Regions from separate parts of the Lactiplantibacillus paraplantarum genome, predicted to be linked through region 1. Evidence: predicted binding sites of a transcription regulator. Region 1 holds the regulator's gene; each other region holds the start of a gene.
What was found. Region 1 encodes Rex, which represses fermentation and respiration genes when NADH is low (regulators of the CRP and FNR family bind a similar motif). Its sites were predicted from a motif close to TTGTGAANTANTTCACAA; they were not measured.
Positions count from the first base shown of each region.

Region 1 (4,223 bases):
TCGCTTGTGCATCAAGCGTTGTCATCTGTTCTTCTAAAGCAGCGACAGTGCGTTCAAGTTTACGTTTTTCTCGTTGCTGCTGCTTGCTAGCCTGATAATTTTGTTGGCCCGTCGAACGGGGAGTGGCAGTGGCTGCGCTAGTTGGGTCAGTGGCCCCAGCGCTGGCAGTTTCTTCAGCGGCCTGACTAGCAGCGGCTGCTGCGATTTCAGCCTGCTCCTGCTTTTTATCAATATAATAATCGTAGTCGCCCAAGAAGAGTTCAGTTCCTTCTGGTGAGACTTCTACGACACTGGTAGCAACTTGATTAATAAAATAACGGTCATGTGAAACAAAGAGTAGGGTGCCATCGAAATCGTTGAGGGCCACTTCTAACACTTCACGACTGTCAATATCTAAATGGTTCGTCGGTTCATCAAGAATTAAGAAGTTGTCGTTTTGCATGGCGAGTTTAGTCAATAGTAACCGGGCCCGTTCGCCACCAGATAGTGCGTGAACGGGTTTATCAACGTCTTCTCCAGTAAAGAGAAAGCTTCCTAGGATAGTCCGGATATCTTTTTCGGGCGTGGTTGGATGTTCATCCCATAGCTCACCCAATACCGTTTTCTTATCATTAAGGTTGCGTTGCTCTTGGTCATAATAACCAGTGACGACGCCAGTGCCAAACACGGCCTGACCTTTAATGAATGGAATTTGGCCCAAAATACTCTTGAGGAAGGTTGATTTGCCAATCCCGTTCGGACCGACGATGGCAATCGCTTCATGTTTTTTGACGCTGAGATTATCTGGTTCTGACAGGATCCGACCATCATAACCCACGGCAGCGTCTTTGACGGTCAAAACGATGTTGCCACTTTGTTTGGCGGCGTGAAAGCCAAAGTGGGCCGTTTTCTCATCATTGTCAGGGCGATCAAGTCGGTCCATCTTAGCGAGTTGTTTGCGTCGGGCCTGGGCGCGTTTTGTCGTGGAAGCCCGCACAATATTACGGTTAACGAAGTCTTCAAGCTTACTAATCTCGGCTTGTTGTTTTTCGTAGTGTTTCCACTGAGCTTGAATACGTGCCGCTTTTTCTTGAACAAACTGATCGTAGTTGCCGGTATAATGGACCATTTCATGGTGCGACAGGTCATAAACTTCATTAACGACTCGGTCTAGGAAGTAACGGTCATGGCTGACAATAAGCAATGCGCCTGTATACGACTGTAAATAACTTTCTAGCCAAGTTAAAGTCTCAACATCCAAGTGGTTAGTTGGTTCGTCAAGAATAAGTAAATCGCGTTTTTCAAGTAATAATTTGGCGAGTGCTAGCTGCGTCTTTTGCCCACCTGATAGTTCAGTGACTGATTTATCATAGACATCGGCGTCGAATTGAAATCCGTGTAAAACACCCCGGATTTCAGCTTGGTACCCGTAACCGTTTTTCTGCTGAAATTCTGTTTGAATTTGGTCATAAGTTTTTAAAGTTTGTTGGTAGGCCTGTTCATCGTTCATGATAGCCGGATCACTGAGTTGATTTTCGAGTTGATGCATTCGGGTTTCAATTGCATGCAACTCGGCGAAGACGCTACTCATCTCTTCCCAGATTGTATTATGACTGTCTAGGCCTTGGTCCTGGGCCAAGTAACCAATTGTCAGTCCCTTGCGCATCGAAATCTGGCCTTCGTCAGGCACAGTCTCACCAGCAATCATTTTAAGTAAGGTTGATTTGCCGGCGCCATTGCGACCAACGAGGGCCACACGGGCGTGCTCTTGAATGTCCATTTGTACGTTATCGAACAAGACATCGGCACCAAAACGCCGCATAACCTGCTGTACTTGTAGTAAAATCACGCTTTATTAAGCTCCTTTCACATTTGATTCGTGACATAATTGTAGCATATTGCAACGGTTTGCCCAATTATTTGGAATAATAAGTAATTATTATTTCACAAAGTCGTAGGTTATGCTAGAATAGTGTCAGCAAATTCACAAACTTTTATATAGGAGGACGCGTCCGAATGGCAGAAACAAAAATTCCACGGGCAACGGCAAAACGGTTACCGATTTATTACCGCTACTTGAATATTTTACTAGATGCAGATAAGAAGCGGGTATCATCAACCGAGTTGTCCGAGGCGGTTAAAGTAGATTCAGCAACGATTCGGCGAGACTTTTCGTATTTTGGGGCGCTCGGTAAACGAGGGTATGGATACGATGTTGAAACGTTGCTTGCATTTTTTAAAAAGATTTTGAACCAAGACACCTTAACGAACGTTGCCTTGATTGGGGTCGGAAATTTAGGTCACGCCTTATTAAACTTCAATTTTCACAAAAATAGTAATGTCCGAATTTCAGCAGCCTTTGATGTTAACGAGGCGATTGCCAATACGGTTCAAAGCGGGGTGCCAGTGTACCCAATGACTGAGTTGAAGAAGCAATTGATCGAACAACAGATTGAAATTGCAATTTTGACAGTCCCAACGACGGTCGTTCAGGAAATTACGGATGATTTGGTTGATGCTAACGTGAAGGGAATCATGAACTTCACGCCGTTACGAATTTCGGTTCCAGAAACAGTCCGGGTTCAAAACGTTGACTTGACCAATGAATTGCAAACATTGATCTACTTTATTGAGCATTATGGGCAGCAATTGGGCGAAACCGGTCATGACGATCAGAATGAGACGCAAGACTAAGTCACTGTCTTAGTTTAGATATTATATAGTAAAAGAAGGTGCCCCGGGACTGGTTCCCAGAGCACCTTTTTGTGTCAGCTTTTTACTTAAAAACAAGGGTTTAATGACGGCTTCAGCTATTGAGAGCTGCTAGTTTGGATTAATGCAGTAATCCAAACAGTGTTGGTAATACGACCGATGCATTCATTAAGATGTGGGCGGTCATAGAAGTTTGAATACGACCAGTATGTTGGTATAGCCAACAGAATAAGAGGCCGATAAATGCGTATAGAATAAAGTGACCATCCGCGTGTGCGAAGCTAAATAGGACGCTCGCAATTAAGGCTGCTCCAATCTTACCAGTGACTGCGCTAAGATTACCGAAGATAACTTTGCGAAAGACGATTTCTTCCATGATTGGGGCCCCGATAATGATTGCTAGGAAAAAGGCCGGGTATTGCTGGCCAACTGTCAAGAGCGTAGTGGTGTTAGTTGAGGCGGTTGACTGGCCTAATAATGCAGTGATTTTTAGAATAATTAATTGGCCGACGATGACGAGCACGAGTCCGATCAATCCCCAAAGAATGGTTTTGCTCCAATTGCTGGGATGCTTTTCAATCACATTTTTAGCCTTCATTCGGCTAGCTAACCAAATGAGCAGGACAGCACCGACCAAGTAATCAACTGTTTGAATGACGAATACTTGAGAACCAAGTTGATGAAAAGCGGTAACTAAAACGCTTGGTAGTGCGTAAATAATAAAGTAAATAATGAGAATAAAGATTGATTGGCGGCGATTGACCATCAACTCACGTCCTTTTAAAAGTTAAATTTAAGTTGCGTAGCGGTAACTGTAATTTTCATTATAGTCGATTTGACATTCTTTGACTAATAATTGACAAATTACTTGCAATCTTGAATTAAAATGATATAGTTGACAATGTAATTAGCACTTGGAACTACGGAGTGCTAAAAAAGAATAAATGGAGGGATTCACGTGTTAAAACCATTAGGAGATCGCGTTATCTTGCAACAACAAGAAGAAGAAGAACAAACAATTGGTGGGATTGTCATTGCCAATAACGCCAAGGAAAAGCCCCAAAGCGGGAAGGTTGTTGCCGTCAATGACGGTCGTGTTTTAGATAACGGGACAAAAGTTGACCCCAGCGTGAAGGTCGGCGATCAAGTATTATTCGATAAGTATGCCGGTACCGAAGTCAAGTATCAAGGTGCTAAGTACTTGGTATTGCACGAAAAAGATATCGTTGCAATCGAAGACTAATCCATTTAAATTGCGCAACTTAAAATAAATTAAATTCATGAGGTGAATAGAGATAATGGCTAAAGAATTAAAGTTCTCTGAAGATGCACGCTCAGCGATGCTAAAAGGTGTCGATCAATTAGCTGACACAGTTAAGTCAACGTTAGGGCCTAAGGGTCGCAACGTCGTTTTGGAACAATCATATGGTTCACCAACAATTACTAATGATGGTGTAACGATTGCTAAAGCAATTGAATTGGACGATCATTTCGAAAACATGGGTGCCAAGTTAGTTTCTGAAGTTGCTTCA
Region 1 is NZ_CP032744.1:584,460-588,682, forward strand. Features, by position in the region: gene LP667_RS02795 (ABC-F family ATP-binding cassette domain-containing protein) at 1-1,828, opposite strand, end outside; gene LP667_RS02800 (redox-sensing transcriptional repressor Rex) at 1,996-2,673, shown strand; gene LP667_RS02805 (CPBP family intramembrane glutamic endopeptidase) at 2,813-3,457, opposite strand; gene groES (co-chaperone GroES) at 3,650-3,934, shown strand; gene groL (chaperonin GroEL) at 3,990-4,223, shown strand, end outside.

Region 2 (4,223 bases), 160 kb from region 1:
GAGCAGCAAAGCCAAACCATTACGCGCTCGGAACAGGATCAGGCCGACATCAAGCGGGATTTGCTGAATAACATCAATATTAAAACGGATAGTTACGAAGGCATGATGGAGACTGGACTGTCCGTGCGCCAGCAACAGCAAATGATGGATGAGCGGCAAAATAGTTGGAAACATGCGACTAAACAGTTGTCGACCTTGAAAAAGTTGGAAAAGAACACTTATTTTGCGCGACTTGATTTTCATGAGAACGGTGAACCGAAGCCCGAAACCATTTATATTGGGCTAAGTTCGTTTTCCGATACACCGGATCACTTTTTGATTTATGATTGGCGGGCCCCAATTTCCAGTATTTATTACGACGGTGGTTTGGGTCACGTGACTTACCAGACTCCAGATGGTGAGCAGACCGTTAACGTGAAGTTGAAACGCCAACTGATGGTGGAAGATGGTCAAGTTGTGACTGTCTACGATACTGATGAAGCTGTGGGCGATTCGATGTTACTCGAAGTGTTGGACGAAAAGTCTGACGTGAAGATGAAGAGCATCGTCACAACAATTCAAAAGGAACAAAATACGATTATTCGTGATACGAGTTCCGACCTCTTGTTCGTGCAAGGGGCGGCTGGCTCTGGAAAGACGTCGTCAGTGCTGCAACGTGTCGCCTACTTGTTGTATCGTTACCGGGGTAATTTGACGGCTGGCCAAGTTATCTTATTTTCACCTAACCAGTTATTTAATGACTATATTAACCAGGTTTTGCCAGAATTGGGTGAGCAAAACATGGTCCAAATGACTTATTTCCAATATGCCTCATACCGGCTACCCCATATGCAGGTCGAGACGTTACAGCAACGATTTGAAACTGAAAACACACCGCAAATGGCGAAGATTACTAAGTTGGAAGGTAGCTTAGCCTTTTTCAACGCGGTTACCACGTATGGCCGGCATTTGGAACAAGCCGACATGCGGTTCCGCAATGTGACGTTGAATGATGAAGTGATTATTTCCCGGGAAAAGATTAAGTCAATCTACTATTCTTTCAATGAGAACTACCACTTAGCGAACCGTTTGTCAGCAACTAAGGAAGAATTAATCAAGATTTTGAATCGCAAGGTTGAATCGGAGATGCGTTCTAAATGGGTTGAAGAAGCGGTCCAAGACTTATCGCGCGAAGAAATCAATCAATTGTATGGCAATCAGCCGCGGGAGTTTAAGAATGGCGATAAAGAATTTAAGTTTCTAGCGCGTAAGATTGTGATGCAACGGCTTGGCAAGGCCCGGACACAAATTGTCCGCAATCGTTTCTTGAGTATCAATATGCAGTACGCGCATTTCCTACGTGAAGTGCCGAAGATTATTAAGCTGGCAGATTACGGAATTTCCACGGCTGACTGGGATGCTACGGTTGAACGTAAGCTGGCTGAAATTAAGGACCGGCATATTTCTTTAACGACCGTTTCGGCCTATATGTATCTGCATGATTTGATGACGGGGAAACATGGACAACGCGACATTCGGTTTGTCTTTCTGGATGAGATTCAAGATTACAACGCCTTTCAGCTAGCGTTCCTGAAGTTTAGTTTTCCAAAAGCGCGCTTTACGATGTTGGGAGATTTAAATCAGGCCATCTTTACAAAAGAAAATAGTCATTCGTTAATTAATGAATTGGCCACGCTATTTAACCCAGAAAAGACGCGGGTCGTACAGTTGACCAAGTCTTACCGCTCGACCCAGCAAATTACCGATTTTACTAAAGAAATTTTGGTGAATGGTGAAGCCGTGACCGCCTTTGACCGCCAAGGGGACTTGCCAAACGTGGTTGTGACAGCTGATTTTGAAGCGGGTGTTGATCAAGTGGTCGATCAATTAGCGATGAATGATTCTGAACGGGATACAACGGCAATTATCGGAAAATCTTTGGCTGAATGTAAGGCCTTGACTGAAGCGTTGAAGGCGCGAGGTGAGAAGGTCACGTTGATCCAAACAGAAAATCAACGGTTAGCTCCTGGCGTCATCGTCGTGCCGTCGTTCTTGGCCAAGGGATTGGAATTTGACGCGGTGATCGTGTGGAATGGTAATCAGGAAAATTATCAGCGTGAAGATGAACGGCAGTTACTATACACGATTTGTTCACGGGCGATGCACGAGTTAACGGTGGTCGCAGTTGGTAAGTTATCACCATTATTGACGCGTGTGGACCACAGTTTGTATACGTTGAATGAAGCAAAAGTTTAATTAGCAATATGATGAAAGCACCGCCTCCAGTTAGTGAGGTGGTGCTTTTTGTGAATAAAATCTTAAGGCAATCAATGGTAATGAGTATTAAAACAATTATCAGATTGTGTCGAAATATAAAAGAAAACGCTGTCATCATCAGTAGATAAGCGTTAAAATTAGTTCATCAAGTAGACGAATCGGTTGATGATCGAAATGGTTTAGTGCCGACTGCGACTACAATATCGTGAAGATGCTAACAATTAAACAGAAAGAATTGTTAGTAATTTGAGGAGGACGTGACTATGTCAATTACTGAAATGTTAGGCATTCAATATCCCATTTTTTCTGGTGCGATGATGCGGATTGCTACTCATGAATTAGTTGGAGCAGTTTCGGAGGCTGGTGGTCTCGGTGTTCTTGGTTCTGCAGGCCTAACCGCTGATCAATTGCGGACCGAGATTCGGGCAACTCGTCAGCTGACAGATAAGCCATTTGGTATCAATTTAATGTTACAGATGAAGAATTGCCCTGAACTGGCACAGGTCATCATTGATGAAGGCGTTAAGGTCGTCACGACCGGTGCGGGTAACCCGACTTCATATATTCCACCGTTACATGCGGCTGGTATTAAAGTGATTCCGGTGATTGCTTCGGTCCACCATGCTCACAAGATGGTGGCAGCCGGTGCGGATGCGGTGGTTGCGGAAGGTCAAGAATCAGGTGGACATATCGGTCAAACGTCGACAATGGCGTTATTGCCACAAGTCGTGGATGCCGTTGATATTCCAGTGATTGGTGCCGGTGGTGTCGGTGATGGTCGTTCAATCGCGGCGATGTTTGCACTGGGCGCGCAGGGTGTGCAATGTGGTACGATCTTCTTGACCGCTGAAGAATGTCCGGTTCCCGCTAGTTATAAGCAACGGGTACTGGCAGCCAGTGATACGGATACGATTGTGACTGGTCGCAGCCAGCGTGATCCCGTCCGTGCGTTAACTAACCCGATGCTAACGCAATACTTGCAATTGGAGCAAACTAACGCGCCGGTAGCAGAATTGCACGCGTTAGCGGACGGTTCATTTGCGAAAGCTGTTGAAGATGGCGATATGGAACATGGCACCCCAATGGCCGGCGAAGTGGCTGGAATGATGACAACTATTCGGCCGGTTAAGGAAATCATTACTGATTTGTTTAGTCAGGCTCAGGAAGTCGTGACACAGTTAAAAATTGAATGATGAACATTAAGATCGCTCGGCACTAGGCAATTATGATCTAGTATCGAGCGATCTTTTACTAATGGTTTTCAAATTAGATGGTCACTTTATTTCAATTTTAATCAGCGTTTGATAAGGGTTTCATGTTATAATCAACCCATTAATTTAGTAATGGTGGCAGACAGAAATTATGGAAGATCAGATGAACTACTATCGCTTTTCGCGAGAACAGTGGAAGCAATTTTACCGTAACAATCAACACCAAGTACCGTTGACCGCAGACAACTTACACGAAATCAAGGCGTTTAATGACCGGATTAGTTTGGATGATGTCCGGGATATTTATATGCCATTCGCGCATTTATTGCAGGCCAAGTATGAGCATTATTTATCGTGGCGGGAAACGGAGTCCGTCTTTTTACATCGGCAGAATCGCCAATCACCGTTTATCATTGGCGTGTCTGGAAGTGTGGCGGTCGGTAAAACGACGACGGCTCGGCTATTAGAAATATTATTTAAATATTTATATCCGGATCGGCGAACCCAGCTGATTACGACGGATGGTTTCTTATATCCCAATGCTGAGCTTAAAAAGATGCAGCTGATGGAACGCAAGGGCTTTCCAGAAAGTTATGATATGACGCGGCTAATCCAATTTTTAAATGATGTGAAGAGTGGTAAGCCTTTGGCGAAAGCGCCGGTGTATTCACATCAAACCTATGATATTGTACCGAATCGTTTTGACGTAATCACACATCCCGATATTTTAATTATCGAAGGTATTAATGTGCTGCA
Region 2 is NZ_CP032744.1:746,878-751,100, forward strand. Features, by position in the region: gene helD (RNA polymerase recycling motor HelD) at 1-2,235, shown strand, start outside; gene LP667_RS03550 (nitronate monooxygenase) at 2,520-3,449, shown strand; gene coaA (type I pantothenate kinase) at 3,619-4,223, shown strand, end outside.
Region 2: a site for Rex is predicted at 2,284-2,301, ahead of LP667_RS03550 (nitronate monooxygenase). Genes of this name have one in related genera too.

Region 3 (4,223 bases), 650 kb from region 1:
TTTTCCTAAGTCACCCATCGACATTGTGATTACTGGCTGTGGTAGTGTTTGGCGTGCAATATTAGTCGCTGTCAGTAACGTTAAGACATCCTCCACCGATTGTGGCATCACAGCCATCTTAGCAACGTCAGCACCATAATCGACCATACTAGTCAGTCGCTTAACGATCTCAGCAACCGCCGGCGTTTTATCAAAATCATGATTACTCATGATCACAACTACTTGATGCTCATGAGCTGCTGCAACAATTTGCTTAACAGCTTGTTCGTCATGGTAACGTTCAACATCTAATGCATCCGTGAACCCACCATCTAAGACCGTCTCACATAGTTTAAAATATTCAGCATCTGATAATGCTAATTCGCCGCCCTCACCTTTAGTTCGAAAGGTGGTTAATAAGGCAATATCACCTAAAGCCTGGCGAAGTTGCTGACCGGCTGACTTCAACTGTTCAGGATTAGTTACATCCTTGAAGAAATCAATTCGCCATTCAACGACATCTGGCTGTGCAGCTAAGATCGGTGTCGTCGCTGCTAAAATATCATTAATCGTCGTTCCTGTAATAGGCACTGCCAACTTAGGCCGACCGCTACCAAGTTCAATGTTTCGTAGCTTTATCACTGGTTGCATCTTAACTTGCCTCCTGTCATCAATTATTTGTCCTGATCATCACTAAACAGAATCTGATGAATATAATCAACTGGCATATCTTCACCAGTCCACAGCTTAAAGGCTGCTGCACCTTGTTCAAGCATCATACCTAAACCATTATAAACATGCTTCAACCCTGCTTGACGAGCCACCTTCATTAATTTAGTTGTTCGTGGTGCATATACTGTATCAAAGACAATTTGGTCTGAGCTGAACCAACTAGGATCGTCCACAAGCGTCTTATCCTCAAGTGGCTTCATTCCGACACCCGTCGAATCAGTATAAATATAAGAGCTTTGGATTTCCCGTTTAAAATCATCACGATCTTCTAATGAGTGTAAAGTGGCGTGACAGTCCGTCTGCTCATTAATTAGTTTAACGTTCCGTTCGGCATTTGCCCATGTTGCATCGTGCATATTAAAAATAGATATTTCTTTGACACCATCCAACGCAGCCTGAACTGCAATCGCAGTCCCGGCACCACCAGCACCAGCTAGCGTCATTTTATGTCCACGAATATCCAAGCCTTCATCCGCGAGCGCTTTCATAAATCCGATGCCATCAGTTGTATAACCTGTTAAAACACCATCATCATTAACAATTGTATTAACCGCACCCACCATTTTGGCTGCTGGATCAAGTTTATCAAGCAATGGGATCACTTTTTGCTTGTTTGGCATTGAAATATTGGAGCCACGCATATCAAGTGTTCTGATTGACTCAATTGCGCTTGGCAGCGTTTCATTCGTCACTTCAAATGCTAAGTAAGCGTAATTCAGTCCTAATTTAGCAAAAGCATTGTTATGCATAGTTGGGGACATTGAATGACGAATTGGATACGCCATTAAACCAATCAATAAAGTATGCCCATCAATTCGTTCTGCCATCAAAAACCACTCCTAAATATTATTTTTATCTGTTTGTTACTCAATTCACTTGTTATGTTAGCAAATTAGTTTAATATAATAAATATAGATGAGTTGTTTAAATCATCAAAGTTATCTATGAGTAAAGGAGCATTCCTCATGAATTTAAGACATTTAGTTTTTTTCAAAGAGCTAGCTCGAACACAACATATGGCAAAGGCTGCCGAAAACTTAGGTATCTCACAGCCTTCGTTGAGTTATGCCATCAAAAAGCTCGAACACGAATTGGGGGTTCCACTTTTTGAAGCAGATGGCCGTAATATCAAGTTAACATCAATTGGCGGTGTTTATTTGAAATACGTCACTGCTACTTTAAATGATTTATCACAAGGCAACGAACTCGTCAAACAACTTATGGATCCAGATACCGGGCACGTTAAATTAGGATTTACCTACACCCTTGGACAGCAACTAGTTCCCGAATTACTGTCCCACTTTAAGAATCAAACTGAAAACCAAGCAATTACTTTTGAACTTGGTCAGGGAAATTCTGGCGTACTCCTGCAAGCACTAGCCGATGAAAAATACGACATCGTGCTAGCTTCTAACGTCGATAAACTAGGTGAGCAACTAACTGCTCATCTCTTTGACTTTATCCCGCTAGTTCAACAAGAAATCGTTGCGGTTGTTCCAAATGATCACCCCATGGTACAAAAGAATCCGCTACACGTTGAAGACCTAGCACCCTATCCAATGATCTTATTTTCACAGAACAGCGGCTTACGACCATTAATCGACCAAATCTTGTCAGCAGCCCACGTTCAGCCCAAGGTAGCTTATGAAGTGGAAGAGGATCATACTATGGCTGGATTTGTTCGTTACAATATGGGTGTCGCGTTAATGCCCTACCTACCACTTTTAAATCCCGAGCGTGTTCAAATCAAACACTTAGCTGATCAGCCATTACAACATCAAATTTACTTAGTCGTTCGTCGCAGTGGTTTTATTACACCTGCTGTTCATCGTTTCCAAGAATTTATCCGCAGTTACTGTTGGCAACATTACACTAATCAAGAACGATCAATCTAAAAATTGCGCCTTTATTGAAGGCGCAATTTTTAATTAACTTTCAACACCGGAAGCAGCCGACGTATGTGTTGACCGACCACCATGTTTCACAATCAATGCTAAACCAACCCCAATTAAAGTAATCACAATGTTCATTAGAATTATCATCCGTGGCGCATCAGCACCGGTAACTTTCGTCAGGTATGCAGCAGCCGATAATACGGCATAATTAGCAACACTTGAGGCAATCATTACAAGCGATGTCACTAAGCCTTTGCTATCTGGAAAGAAACCAATAGTCGTGGAAGTTGCTAACTGTAGCACACCACCAGCGGCAGCGTAACCAATAACAAAACTACCGATGTAGAGAATAACTGGGCTATTAATGAAATAGCACAACAACAACATCACAATTGAAATACTTGGATATAAGACTAATACAGTCGTCTCTTTTAGGCCCATATGAATAAATTGCGCCGTCAACAAGACCGCTACCGTTGCACCAACTGCATAAAACGATTGTAAGATGCTGGGATCTTTGATACCGTAACTCGTGCCCAATTCTTGATTACAATTTAGCCAAATCATAAATGTGGCTGAACTAGTAAAACCGATTAAGATTGACGCAATTGAGGCCGGTGTAAAACGATGCTTTGGCTTGTCAGTAGTCGCTTTAGCCTCAACAGTTGCTTTATCCTGCTTAGGAAATGGCAGAAACAAAACTAAGATTGCATCGGCAATCATTAAAATACCACATCCAATAAAAATAACCTGATATGACATTTGAGCGCTGGCAACTAAACCAATAACAAATGGTAGTACAAACTGGGCCACCGTGATTGCAAATTTCGTAAACAAATTGGCAATTGAGGCTGATTTAGGAAAAATTTCCATCACACTCGGTGACACGCAAGTATCCAAAAATGAATTTGCAATCCCGTTAACAATACCAATTGCATACGCCCACCACATACTGTGAACACTGATCATGCCAAAGAAGAATGCGGCATATAACGCAATTCCAATAAAGCCACTAATGCGGCGCCCAATTCTATCAGATACCGGTCCGGCAAATGGATACGCAATCAATCGTCCCAACCCGTATGCAGCAATGACAGAAACCACCATACTAACATCAATCGTTCCATTAGCTAGCGTCGATGCACCCCAGGCTTTGGCAAACTCAGTCTTGTATTGCCCCATTATGGAAGAAGCAATTCCTAAAATAAAATAGGCAAAATATAATGCTAGCGCTGTTACATAATATTTTCGATTTGAATTTGTATTACTTGTTGTGTTACTTGTCATCTTAACGTCCCCCATCATCTGAGAAGAAGCGTTGTGTTACTTCCTCAACGGGCATCTCCTGGCCCGTATACAGTTTAAACGCTGCGGCACCTTGCCAAACCAGCATCCCCTTACCGCCAATCGTTTTACTTCCATGTTCAGCTGCATCTGATAACATCTTAGTAGTAGCAGGGTTATAAACAGTATCTGTCACAACTAAATCAGAACGAAAAACGGTCATATCCTTAATATTAGTTTGTTCAACATTTGGTGCCATGCCAGCCTTAGTCGCGTTAGCCAAAATATCACTTTGTGCGATTGCTTGTATCAAGGCTTCTTGATCATTAATAT
Region 3 is NZ_CP032744.1:3,070,530-3,074,752, forward strand. Features, by position in the region: gene aroD (type I 3-dehydroquinate dehydratase) at 1-630, opposite strand, end outside; gene LP667_RS15035 (shikimate dehydrogenase) at 654-1,538, opposite strand; gene LP667_RS15040 (LysR family transcriptional regulator) at 1,677-2,606, shown strand; gene LP667_RS15045 (MFS transporter) at 2,640-3,893, opposite strand; gene aroE (shikimate dehydrogenase) at 3,895-4,223, opposite strand, start outside.
Region 3: a site for Rex is predicted at 1,572-1,589, ahead of LP667_RS15035 (shikimate dehydrogenase). Genes of this name have one in related genera too.

Region 4 (4,223 bases), 290 kb from region 1:
CGGCTTGATCATATCCCCATAACGTTTGAATGTCCGGATCATTGTCCGTAATTTACGCATCGCTAACCCTCCAATTCAGTGGCATAAAAAATGGTTCAAGGGAAAAAGCCACCCTCGAACCATCGGGAAACTATTTAATTAATTATAACGCATCTAGCGGGTTTTAACAGCATCGTAATGTGAACGAACGTTGCCATACCACCAGTGTCCGAGGTGTTTCTGCATCCACGGAACGACCCAGTAATCTAATCCAAATGTCCGGCCAGAGCCGTTCATCAAGGCTAAAGCAACGAAGACCATCCAAATGTTGACCCAGTAGAACATTCCTGATAAGCAGAAGACGACAACTAAACCAATAGTGACGGCATTTGCAAACCAAGTAAAGAGTCCGAAGAAGATACAAAGGGCGATAATGATTTCGACACAAGTCATAAACTTCTGGAAGAAGAGTGCCATTTGCATGTTCGGAACAAAGAACTTCGTGATTGATTCGAACCAATGCGGCATTTTGTCAAAGACCATCAGTGGTTCTTTACCGTACATGTATGAAAGACTGAAAACGCCCTTAGCTGCCTTAGCAGTTGACGTTGCGGCTTCAGAGGCCCCGCTAGTAGCAGCTGCCTTGGTTGCTTGGGAAGCGCCACTAGTAGCTGCTACGGTAATCCAATCGAATGGTAAGCGTAACTTATCAGTAAACCACGATTCGGAACCCTGAACTTTAGTCCAACAATCCCATAACCACATAGCACCGTAGAAGAACCGCAGTGGAACACTCCAGAGCACGTTACCGGCCCGAGAGACCCAGCCGCGGAAGACGTTCCGGTTGTTGCGGGTCCGGAAGAATTCGTGCATGAAGTACTGGAATAAATAGTAGCCTGAGAAAATCTGAACGTAGTATAGCCAGTTGATAGCGTGTTTTAAGAGCACTGCAATAAAACCAGAAACGTTCCACTTGTCTAAGACTTGTGCTACGGCATACTTAGAACCAATCGAATCAACGGATGCTTGGTAAGCACCTTTGAATGGCTTGATCGTGACGTCTGTCTGATCAACGTTCTTAATGATGCCTTCAACCGCTTTAGCAGCTGTTTCTTCAGCGCCTTGAACGATTTGTGGAACTGGCCGTGGTTGGTCGGGTTCTTGGTAACTAGTTGAATCACCGGCTAAGAAGATGTTGTCGCTGTCCTTAGCTTGCATGAATTCGTTAGCTAACAAACGCCCACCGCGAGGGTTCGTTTCGATACCGAACTTTTTAACGATACTGTTAGCCCGTACTCCGGCTGTCCAAATTAACGTGTAGGTTGGAATTGGATCCTTACCCTTTAAGTTAACATGGTCTTCAAAGACTTCAGTAATCATGGAGTTAGTCATGATATTAACACCATGTTTTTCCATGTATTTAGCAGCTTTACCAGCTTGCGTCCGGTTGAGCATGTTAATGATGGTTGGTGCGGCTTCTACTAATTGTAACGTGATTTCGCTAGGATCGAGTTTGTTATCCCGCGCCAAGACGTCACGATATTCAATTAATTCACCAATCAATTCAGAGCCGGTAAAACCAGAACCGCAGACGGTGAAAGTTAACATCGCCTTGCGTTTGGCAGGGTCGAGCTCAGCCGCCCCGCGCCGAATAATTGCAGATAAATGAGCTCGTAAGGCCATGGCTTGTTCGAAGGACCACAATTCAAAACCGTGTTCCTTAACACCTGGTGTGCCGAAATCGTTAGATTCACCACCCAAGCTAATGAGGAGTTGATCATATTGATAACTCCCGTGTTCAGTTGTAACTGTTTGTGACTTTTTGTCGATGCCTGTTACGGTATCCGTAACGAGGCGAACGTTTTTCCGTCGTGCGAACAACCGTTGCAAATCATATTGAATATGCTCAGGTTCAACCCGTTCCGTGGCAACTTCATGTAATTCAGTCATATACGTGAAGTATGAATGCCGGTCGATCAACGTAATCTCAACGTCCGCATTTTTCTTAAAATGCTTAGACAGTTTTTTGGTTGCGTAGACGCCAGCAAACCCCGCACCGACAACGACAATATTTTTCTTTGCCATTGCGTAACAACTCCCTTGAATAAATAGTGTAAAAAGATAATTCCACTAACAATTATAACGATAATGTAAGCGGTTGTCTATGAATTATTGTGAAGAATGCATAAACTATCACATTATATGGGCCACGAAAATAGTGGGAGCATGGTTTGAACGTGAAGCGTTGCCAATAGTGCCATTATTAGGGTGAAATATTATTTTTTTAATGAATTAGGATTGACTATTGTGACGTTAAACGTTAAGATTAATGTGAATTTTCATACAAAAAGGTTAGGAGTGGGATATCATGAAATTCAAATCAGTTATTACAGGTGCTTCAGTTGTGGCTATTTCAGCTTTAGCTTTGGCAGGTTGTGGCAGTAGTTCTTCAAGTTCTAGTTCAAGCTCTTCAAAGAAGAGTTCATCTTCAAGCTCATCAGCTAAGACAACTAAGGTTGCTAAATTAACTGCTGGTAGCAAAATGAAAGCGGGTACTTATAACCTCGAAGAAGAAAATTATTCACATGGTTACCGGACTAAGATGAGCATTACCGTTAATAACAACGGTAAAATCACTAAGTCTAATTATGATCAAGTGAACAAGAACGGTAAGTCTAAGACCGATGATACTTCATATAACAAACAAATGAAGAAGATTGCCGGAACGAATCCTAAGACTTACATGCCTAAGTTGAACAAGACTTTGACGGGTTCTGCCGCGACTGGTAACGTTGGTTCAATTGACGTTGTGACTGGTGCCACTGAATCATCAAAGACATTCCAAAACTATACCCAGCAATTAGTTCAAGCTGCTCAAGCGGGTAACAAGTCTACGATCAAGATTGACAACGGTGCCAAGATGAAAGACGGTACTTACAAGTTGAACGAAAAGAATTACTCACATGGGTACAAAGTCACCTTCGCAATTACGGTTAAGGATAACAAGATTACGAAGTCTGAATACAACCAAGTTAACAAGAATGGCAAGTCCAAGGTTGACGATGCCGCTTACAACAAGCAAATGAAGAAAGTTGCTAAGACCAACCCTAAGACTTATCAACCAGCTTTGAACAAGTCATTGGTTAAGAGCAGTGACCCAACTAAGGTTGACGTTGTGACTGGTGCCACTGAATCTTCTAACACCTTCATCATGTATGCGGAACAATTGCAAAATGCTGCACAAAAGGGCGACACGAATACGATTACCGTTGACAACATGATTTTCTCTGAATAAGCAATTTAATTATTAAATTTTTCTGAGGCCTGAGGCGCATGCTGAGGGCCTTTTGTTTTTTATTGAAGCTGAATCAGTAGGTATGAAAATTAAGCTTCTTTCGGTAGTGTAAAGTGGTGGTTGGCCAATCGGGATCACCGAATGATGCCAAACTTTGGTATAATGACGATTGAAATTATAAATAGGGGAAGTATTAGGAATGAAGCTAAAAAAATGGATTCAAATTGGGCTAATTATGGCAATGATTGTGCCATTGACGGCGTGTAGCACTAGTACGAGCAACAAAGATGCGGCTAGTAGTCGCCCTAAGCCAACTAAGGTTGTAAAGACACCAATTGAGGATACGCAGTTCATGATGGGAACCGTGGTAACGCTGCGGATTTATAATAAGGGCAAAGATAAGGTGCTAGCCGGGGCGTTCAAGTTATTAAAATCGGAAGCTAAAAAGATCACGGTCAACCAAAAAGGCTCTGAAATCGATAAAATCAATGCGGCAGCTGGGAAAAATCCGGTCAAGGTTAGTAAAGATATCTATCCGATGATCAAAGCGGCCTACTACTATAGTAAGAATTCAGACGAATCTTTTGATTTAGCAATTGGACCGATTACATCACTGTGGCACATTGGTTTTTCGGATGCCAAAGTGCCAACTCAGCAAGAAATTGATCAAAATGTTAAATTGGTTGATTATAAGAAAGTTAAGTTAAATGATAAAAAGCGAACCGTCTATCTTGAAGAAAAGGGCATGCAATTGGATCTTGGTGGGATTGCCAAAGGATACATGACCGATCAAGTGAAGACTTATTTATTGGATCATGGGGTTTCAACGGCCATTATTGATCTTGGCGGCAATATTTACGTTTTGGGTGACAGTCCTAAGGGCACCAAGTCTGGCAATTGGACAGTCGGCATCCAAGATCCGAAAGCTTCTCGGGGGACTGCGATTGGT
Region 4 is NZ_CP032744.1:872,560-876,782, forward strand. Features, by position in the region: gene LP667_RS04210 (NusG domain II-containing protein) at 1-60, opposite strand, end outside; gene LP667_RS04215 (FAD-dependent oxidoreductase) at 154-2,064, opposite strand; gene pplA (extracellular electron transfer flavoprotein PplA) at 2,348-3,274, shown strand; gene LP667_RS04225 (FAD:protein FMN transferase) at 3,474-4,223, shown strand, end outside.
Region 4: a site for Rex is predicted at 2,309-2,326, ahead of pplA (extracellular electron transfer flavoprotein PplA). Genes of this name have one in related genera too.